One region of the Vulcanithermus mediatlanticus genome, then DNA from elsewhere that is predicted to be linked to it. Evidence: a T-box and tRNA genes for the amino acid it is inferred to sense, from the RefSeq annotation. Region 1 holds a T-box; the other holds one or more tRNA genes.
What was found. The T-box of region 1 lies ahead of ileS (isoleucine--tRNA ligase). A T-box ahead of a tRNA ligase gene usually reads a tRNA of that ligase, here a tRNA-Ile.
Positions count from the first base shown of each region.

Region 2: it encodes a tRNA-Ile, which carries the amino acid that the T-box ahead of ileS (isoleucine--tRNA ligase) is inferred to sense. The anticodon was not compared.

Region 1 covers NZ_AP042385.1:1,933,175-1,937,407, reverse strand. Annotated here, with positions in the region: gene ACZ5BT_RS11010 (peptidoglycan DD-metalloendopeptidase family protein) at 1-446, opposite strand, end outside; gene rho (transcription termination factor Rho) at 474-1,751, opposite strand; gene fsa (fructose-6-phosphate aldolase) at 1,768-2,424, opposite strand; T-box leader at 2,548-2,772, shown strand; gene ileS (isoleucine--tRNA ligase) at 2,808-4,233, shown strand, end outside.
Region 2 covers NZ_AP042385.1:1,388,354-1,392,586, forward strand. Annotated here, with positions in the region: gene argJ (bifunctional glutamate N-acetyltransferase/amino-acid acetyltransferase ArgJ) at 1-666, shown strand, start outside; gene ACZ5BT_RS08085 (hypothetical protein) at 722-1,183, shown strand; gene ACZ5BT_RS08090 (hypothetical protein) at 1,293-1,799, shown strand; gene ACZ5BT_RS08095 (hypothetical protein) at 1,850-2,437, shown strand; tRNA gene ACZ5BT_RS08100 (tRNA-Ile) at 2,477-2,553, shown strand; gene ACZ5BT_RS08105 (hypothetical protein) at 3,097-3,747, opposite strand; gene ACZ5BT_RS08110 (type I restriction enzyme HsdR N-terminal domain-containing protein) at 3,791-4,233, opposite strand, start outside.

The DNA.
Region 1 (4,233 bases):
CTCTCAAGGGCGGGGTTGGCCGAAACGAGCTCGAGGATCGAGAGTCGGAAGCGCTTGGCGATGCCCTCGAGGGTATCGCCCTGCTGAACCCGGTAAAGGCGGACACCCGGTGGGAGGCGCGGCCCCTCGCGCTCGGGGAGCTCGAAAGGAATTCGCAGTTCCTGACCGGGTTGAATGCGCTCGCCCTTGATGCCGCTGGCCTTTTGAATGGCCTCGACGGACGTACCGTACTGGCTTGCGAGCAGCGCGAGGCTTTCACCCGGGCGGACGATGTGGAGCGCCACCCCGCGCCGTTCGTCGCGGGGTTTGGCCGTCTGGGCCGGCGTCAGCACCACCTGCGGGCGCTCAAGCTGGGAAGCGTAGTCGGCGAGAATCTTCTCGGGCGAAAACGGCAAAGTGATGAACGCGCCGGCGAGCATGAAGGTCATCCAACTAGTTCGCGCCACGGGGTGCCTCCACAACGAGGAGTATACCTATCGCGCGGCCAGCGTGGCAAGGAATTCTGCGTTGGATTTGGTCTTTGACAAGCGCGACAGGAGCATCTCCATGGCCTCGGCGGGGTCCATATCGGCGAGAACCTTCCTGAGCAGCCACATTTTGTGAATGACCTCTTCTCCCAGGAGGAGCTCCTCGCGACGGGTCCCGGACTTGAGGATGTCGATGGCAGGGAAGATGCGGCGCTCCTCGAGTCGCCGGGAGAGATGAAGCTCCATGTTGCCCGTCCCCTTGAACTCTTCGAAGATGACGTCGTCCATCCGGCTCCCGGTCTCAACCAAAGCCGTGGCCAGGATGGTCAGGGAACCGCCTCCCCGAATGTTCCGCGCCGCGCCCAGGAACTTCTTGGGGAAGTGGAGGGCAGCGGAGTCCAGACCGCCGGAGAGCGTCCTCCCCGTGGGCGGCGTCACCAGGTTGTTGGCCCGGGCAAGGCGGGTGATCGAGTCGAGGAGGATCATCACGTGACCCCCCTCTTCGACGATCCGCTTGGCGCGTTCGTGGACGAACTCGGCGACCCGGATGTGGCTTTGCGGGGGCTCGTCGAAGGTGCTGGCGATGACCTCGACCCCTTCCACCTCCTCCCGGAAGTCGGTGACTTCCTCCGGCCGCTCGTCGATGAGGAGCACGATGACCTTGATGTCGGGCTCGTTTTGCACCACTGCCCGGGCGATCTTCTTGAGCAGGGTGGTCTTACCCGCTTTGGGCGGGGCGACGATGAGACCACGCTGCCCCCGACCGATGGGCGCGAGGAGATCGATGACCCGGGTGGCCAGCTCATCGGCGGTGGTCTCGAGGCGGATTCTGCGGTCGGGGAATTGTGGGATCAGCTCGTCGAACTTCGGTCGCTGCCTCGCCGTTTCCGGATCAACGCCGTTGATCGCCTCGACCCGGATGAGGGTGCCGTAGCGCTCGTTCTCACGCGGTGCTCGGGCTTTGCCAACCACATAGTCACCACTCCGCAGCGCGAACTGCTTGATCAGCCCAGCGGAGACGATCACGCTCCGCGAATCGAGGTTGTAGACATTCTCCTGCAAGAACCCGTAGCCATCGGGGCTGATCTCCAAATAACCGCGCGCGAGCTGCAACCCCTCGCCCTCGGCCTCCTTCTCCAACAGCGCCATCACCAGCTCGTCCTTCTTCATGCGCTTGTAATTGGGAAGGCCGACCTGAGCGGCGATGAGGTGGAGCTCGGGGAGGATCTTCGACGAAAGTTCCTGGAAGGTCAGCTGCTCTGGGCTGTTTTTTTTCCGGCTCATCTTTGCCACCACTCGTTCATCCACGTAGGTCGGATTGGGCCTGACGCCAATCGGCGAGGAAACGCTCGATGCCTTTGTCGGTGAGGGGATGCTCGACCATTTGCTTCATCACCTTGTAGGGAACGGTAGCGATGTCGGCGCCGGCGAGCGCGGCATCCACCACGTGCCTGGGGTGGCGAATGCTCGCGGCGATGATCTTGGTTGGCAGGTCGTGGATTTGAAAGATTTCGGAGATCTTTTCGATGAGGGCGATCCCATCCCACGAAATGTCGTCGACACGGCCGACGAAGGGGCTCACATACCGCGCCCCGGCTCGCGCCGCGAGCAGGGCCTGCGTGGGTGAGAACACGAGGGTAACGTTCACGGGAATCCCTTCATCGGCGAGCACCCGGGTCGCGGCAAGACCCTCCGGGGTCATCGGGACCTTGATCACCACGTAGCCGGAAAGGCGCGCGAGTTCGTGCGCCTCCCGGATCATCCCCTCGGCGTCGGTGGAAATCACTTCCGCCGAAACCGGGCCCTTCACCGTTTCGGCGATCTCGACGATCACGGCCTTCAAATCACGTCCCGACTTGGCGACCAGGGTCGGGTTCGTGGTCACACCCGCAAGCACGCCCCAGCGTACGATCTCGCGGATCTCTTCGATATTGGCAGTATCCAAGTACAGCTCCATGGCAACCTCACTATTCTCGGGAACGGAATCCGGCCAAATTGACGGGCATTTTAGGGTTTTGCTAGGATGTACCCACGGTCGCCGGACTTCCGGAGGCCAATTATAGCCCCAGAAAGGGCTTTTGTAAAGGCGACGACGGGGACGAGTACGCGTTCGAGGCCCCACAGCGAGCCCGGGATGGTGAGAGCCGGGTGGGAACCGGAGCGCGGAAAATCACCCCCGAGCCGCGGGAGGAAAGGCGAGAGCCGAGTAATGCCCGCCGGGTGCGCCCGTTACAGCGCTAAAAGAGGGCGCGGTCGCAAGACCGCGAAGCGCGGTGGTACCGCGGGGCATCGCCTCGTCCGCGCGCCGAGCGCGGGCGTTTCCCGTTCTTGGAGGTGGAGATGTTCAAGGAAGTCGGTTCGCCGAACTTTCCCCAGCTCGAGGAGGCGATCCTCGAATTCTGGAAAAAGGCGCGAATCTTTGAAAAGAGTCTCGACCAGCGCCGTGGAAAGCCGCAGTTTACCTTTTACGAAGGTCCCCCGACCGCCAACGGAAGACCCGGGGTCCACCACGCCCAGGCCAGGAGCTACAAGGATCTCTTTCCCCGATTCAAAACCATGCAGGGCTACTTCGTCCCCCGCAAAGCCGGCTGGGACACGCACGGCCTTCCCGTCGAGCTCGAGGTAGAAAAGAAGCTCGGACTCAAGAGCAAACGCGACATCGAACGCTACGGCATCGAGGCCTTCAACCGGGCCTGCAAAGCCTCGGTGCTCGAATACGAAAAGGAATGGGAGCGCTTTACCGAGCGCATCGCGTTTTGGGTCGACCTGAGCGACGCCTACTACACCTTTGACAAGCGTTACATCGAGTCGGTCTGGTGGAGCCTCGGCGAGCTTTGGAAAAAGGGGCTCATCTACAAAGACTACAAAGTCGTCCCCTATTGCCCGCGCTGCGGCACACCCCTGTCTTCGCACGAGGTCGCGGAGGGGTACAAGGAAATCAGCGATCCCTCGATCTACGTCCGCTTTCCCCTGCGGGAACCTGGAAAGCTGGGGCTCGACCAGGCAAGCCTGCTGGTCTGGACCACCACGCCCTGGACGCTCACCGGAAACGCGGCCGCCGCCGTGAACCCCGAGTTCACCTATGCCGCCTTCGAATACGAGGGCGAGACCCTCATCCTTGAGATCGGCCTCGGGCAAAAGCTCTTCGGGGACAAAGCCAGGGTGAAAAAGCGCTTTCGCGGCAGGGCGCTCGAGCGCTTGGCCTACGACCCGCCCTACCGCTTCGTCGAGGCCGACAAACCGGCGCATTATGTCGTCTTGGCCGACTACGTCACCAAGGAAGACGGCACCGGCATCGTCCACCAGGCCCCAGCCTTCGGTGCTGAAGACATGGAGGTCGCCCGGCGTTACGACTTACCGGTCCTGATCACGGTCGATGAGGAAGGGAAGATCAAGGTCGGCCCCTTCCAGGGGCGCTTCTTCCGGGATGCCAACAAAGAGATCATCCGCGACCTCAAAGACCGGGGGCTCTTGCTCATGCGCCAGGACTTCCTGCACAGCTACCCCCACTGCTGGCGGTGCAAAACGCCGCTCATGTACTACGCTACCGAAACCTGGTTCATTCAAAACACCCGCTTTAAAGAGGCGCTGCTTGAAAAGAACGAACGCATCAACTGGATCCCGCCGCACATCAAACACGGACGCTACGGTGAATGGCTCAAAAACCTCGTCGACTGGGCACTTTCGCGCAACCGCTACTGGGGCACCCCGCTTCCGGTCTGGGTGTGTGAGGCCTGTGGCCACCAGCACCTGGTGAGCTCGTTCG
Region 2 (4,233 bases), 540 kb from region 1:
GTCGGCGTGGCCAAGGGCAGCGGCATGATCCACCCCAACATGGCCACGATGTTCGCCTTTCTCCTGACCGACGCTGACATTTCCGAGCCGGCGCTTCGCCGGCGCTGGCCCGAGGCGGTTGCCCGTACCTTCAACCAGGTGACGGTGGACGGCGATACCTCGACCAACGACATGGCGGTGCTCCTTTCCAGCGGCCTCAAAAAGGCCCCCGACGCAGATGGCTTTTGGGACGCCGTCGAGGCCGTGGCCCGCTCGCTGGCGCGTCAGATCGCCGCCGATGGTGAAGGGGCCACCAAGCTGATCACGGTACGGGTCCGGGGCGCGGCCAGCGATGAAGAGGCGCGGGTCGCCGCCCGGGCGGTGGCCGGCAGTCCTTTGTGGAAAGCTGCCGTCTATGGCAACGATCCCAACTGGGGCAGGGTGCTGGCCGCCCTCGGTTACTCCGGGGCCAGGTTTCACCCCGAGCGGCTCCGGATCGCACTCCAGGGCTTCTTGCTCTATGATGGCGCGCCCCTTGCGTACGACGCGGCGGCGTGTTCGAAAGCCATGCGGCAGGGCGAGGTCATCGTCGAGATCGACCTTATGCTCGGGGAGGGCAGGGGAGAGGCCTGGGGCTGCGATCTGACCGAGGGATACGTCAAGATCAATGCCGAGTACACCACGTAAATTGTTTTTATGATATCCTCATAATTGTAATCAAAGTCGCAGGAGGTGTTTTGTTATGAAGAAGGCGCTTGGCATGTTCGTGGTCGGCTTGGCTTTAGGTTTCTTAAGTTTCGGTGCTGCGCAAAAGTTTGGCGTTTACACCGGGTACCCCGGCGGCATAGGCGGGCACTACTTCATGGGCGACATGCGGGTAAGCGTTGGCATCCCCTTCTTCTACGGTTTTGGGGTTGATGCCTCGCTCGACATGATCATGGGTCGCGGGATGATGGATATGTCGATGGAGAATCCCTTCTCCTACTATTACGGCGGTGGCGTGGGCGGCTCCTTCTACAGCGTTGTAGGGGTCTCGGTCATGAGCGTTTACCCGCATATGTTGGCTGGCCTCGAGTTCGATCTCCCTGGATCGAACATGTCGGTCTTCAGCGAGGTCAATGTTGGCCCCATGTTCTCATTCGGCTCGCTCTTTGGAGGGTTTGCCGTTGGCTACGGCGGGAAGGTTGGCGTGAACTTCCGGTGAACCGGGTGCAGTGAGCGCGGCGCCCGAGAATCCGGGCGCCGCCGATTTGTGCAATGACACCGGGGATCCCGAGCGGTGCGTGCTAGCATTTCAGGCAGGAGGTGCAGTGATGCGAGGGGTGAAAGGCTTTTCCGTGGTTGCCGTCGTCACCCTGGCGCTGGCTTTGGCTGCGCCGGGCTATGCCCAGTCGCGTTACTTTGGCGAGTTGCTGTTGGGCGAGATCGGGCTTGCGCCGTTTTCGATTAACGTCCAGCTGGCCGGTGGCCAGACGGATGCGCTCGGGCCCATGAGCGCCCGGGGCGCGGTCATTTTCAGCACCACCAGCGGCGGTGTTTATGCAAGCGTTCAGGCGGAGGCGCTCTATCCCGTGCCCACGGACGTGTTCACCCTCTACGTTGGCGGTGGGATGGGTGTGCGCTACAGCAGCGGGAGCGGCGCCGACGTGGCGGCCCTGGGGACGCTGGGGTTTGACTGGCCCTCGGGGGCGCAGAAGGGCGTCTCGATCTTGAGCGAGGTCGTCTTCGGCTACTGGCTGAACTCGGGGCCGGGTGTGTCGGTGCGCGTCGGCCCCAGGCTTTACTTCCAGCTGCCCGGGCAGGTTCCCCAGTCGCCCTAAGGCCGGCGATGGGTCCCCGCTTGGCCGAGGGGAGGGGTAGGATCGGGGGGATGCGAAGGGCCTTGCTCCTCTCCGTCCTGGTGGTGGTGCTCAGCGCCTGCGCCGCTCGCCCCGATCAGACCGCGCCATTCCTCGGAATTACCCACCCGACCGGAGGAGCGGTCGCCAAGGGGCGGGCGGTGACTGTCGAGGGCTACGCCTTCGATGATACCGGCGTGGCGAGCGTTGAGGTGGCGGGGACCGAGGTTTTGCTCCCCGAGATGAAGGGGAAACGGTTGGTGCGTTTCCGCTTCCAGCTCAAGGCACCGCAGGCCGGCCGGATCAGGGTCAAGGTCGTGGCGAAGGACCTCGAGGGCCACACCACGAGCCGTGACCTCGACCTGGTCCTCGACGAGGCGCCGCCCCGGGTCACCATCGAACGGGTGGAAGAGGTCGATGGACGGCTGCGAATCGTCGGCGTGGCCAGCGACGATGTCGAAGTTGACCGTGTGGTGGTGCGCTACGGCGAGACCTTCAGCCGCTTGAACCTGCCCAAGGGAAAACGGGTCAGGTTCTACGCCGAGGTGCCGGCCAAGGGGGCAACGATCATCGCCGTGGACGCCGTCAACCAGCGCACCGAGGCCCAGGTCAGCCCTTGACCGGGTGGGGGGAAACTGCTAAGTTGTTGGGTGCTGGGCGGGCGATTAGCTCAGCTGGTTAGAGCGCACGCCTGATAAGCGTGAGGTCGGTGGTTCAAGTCCACCATCGCCCACCAAGAGCAGAACGAGGAAAACCCCCGGTCCGAAGACCGGGGGTTCCTCTTGTTTGACCACCCTACTCGGGTTTTGCCCGATGAGAAAGACCCAAAATGTTTTGAACCGCTGGAGAAAGGTGCTGATGCGGACCAGGTGGCTGCGACCGAGCTTGGTGGAGAGGTCCTTGTAGAGGACCTCGAGCTGGGCCACCTTGAGCTCTGAGAGGGGGTAGTGGGCCAGAGGCTCGAGGTGCTTGGCGTAGGTGCGGTAGCGGGCTAGGGTGTTCGGCCTGACCTTGCCATCGCAGCGCCTCAAGAAGCCCTCGATTCACTCGCCAAGGGTGATAGACTTCCCCGCCTCCTCTGGGGTTTCGCGGCCGGCCTTGATCAGGAGCTCGACCCGCTTCCCGATGGTGTCTTCCCAGGTGCGGGCGTAGGCAACCAGGCGCCGCCGCTTGCCATCTGGCCCCCTGGGCGCCTCGACGCGGATCTTCCACGGCTGCTGGGTGCTGGCGGATCAGGCCTTCTCCTTTGCGGCGGGGCATTTTTATTTTTTTTATGCAGTTAGCGTGCCGGATAGATCTTGAGGCCGTAATACGTTGGCGAAGTCACATAGACCTCGAAGGTCGCTGGCCCAAAATGCCGGGTTTGAACTTTCTTGCCGTATTTCAACGCTTCAGCAACCCAGGTTTTGGCCTCTCGTGGGCTAGACCCATCGTAGGGGAGAGTGGCAACGTAAGGCAGAAGCCACGAGGCCGTTGGATATGCGTTCGCCCCAGATACATCAGCTTGAACGCGATAGACGCCGTAATCGTAGACCACTTCAACAGTCATCCTTGCACCGGTGTCTGGGTCAACTTTGTTAGCCGTCTTGGCCCAAGCGCCCTCGAGTTTGACCCTTTTGAACTTGAAACCGAAGGGCTGTCTTTCCAGATTCAAGACGATATCGGTCCACTCCAGACCGGGAATGGCTGCCCGATACGGCTTAGTGCTGGGGGTTGTTTGAGCGTAGGTAGCGGTTGCTTTGGCTTCTACCTCAGTCTTGCTGGCATCAGACTCGGATGCGCCATTTGGGATGAATACGAGCGACATCAACAGAAGGATTATCCCAAGGCCGTATCGCCAACCCCGGGCGATCCAACCTTTCGATTTTGAGCCCGAGTAGATCAGCCAGGCTCCAAGGAGGAAAGCAAAAGCAAAGTCTGTCCAATCCATTTCAGCGCCTCACTCCCGGACCGCGAGAGAACCAAGGGTCGTTTCATTCCGTTTTTTCTTTCGCCTTGGTCGCCCTTTTCTTTCGGTTCTGTGCCCGCTTGACGACGCGTGCGGCTTCTTTAGCCCGATCGTCCTCGATCAACTCACGCTTTAGGACTTCCCTTTCAATGAGGTCCAGCACTTCTTCGCTGGCCACCTTGGCTTCGGACTCAATCCTTCGCAGCTCCCGACGAATGGCGTCTACGATGGGCTTGCTGCGGATGATTGCACCGATGAAGAAACGGTTGACAACCCGCCGCTGGCGATAGTGGCCCTCGAGGGCGTTTCTTTTCAGACCTTCGGGGGTCAGAGGGTAAAGCCTGGCAAGGTCCTTCTTACTGCGGGGGCTCAGGTGGAACAAATCGAGCTCGTCCACCAGCTCGTGTTCGACGGGCTGAGCGAAGATGATCTTATAGATCCGCCAGGTGTGGCCGTTGGTAAGGAGCA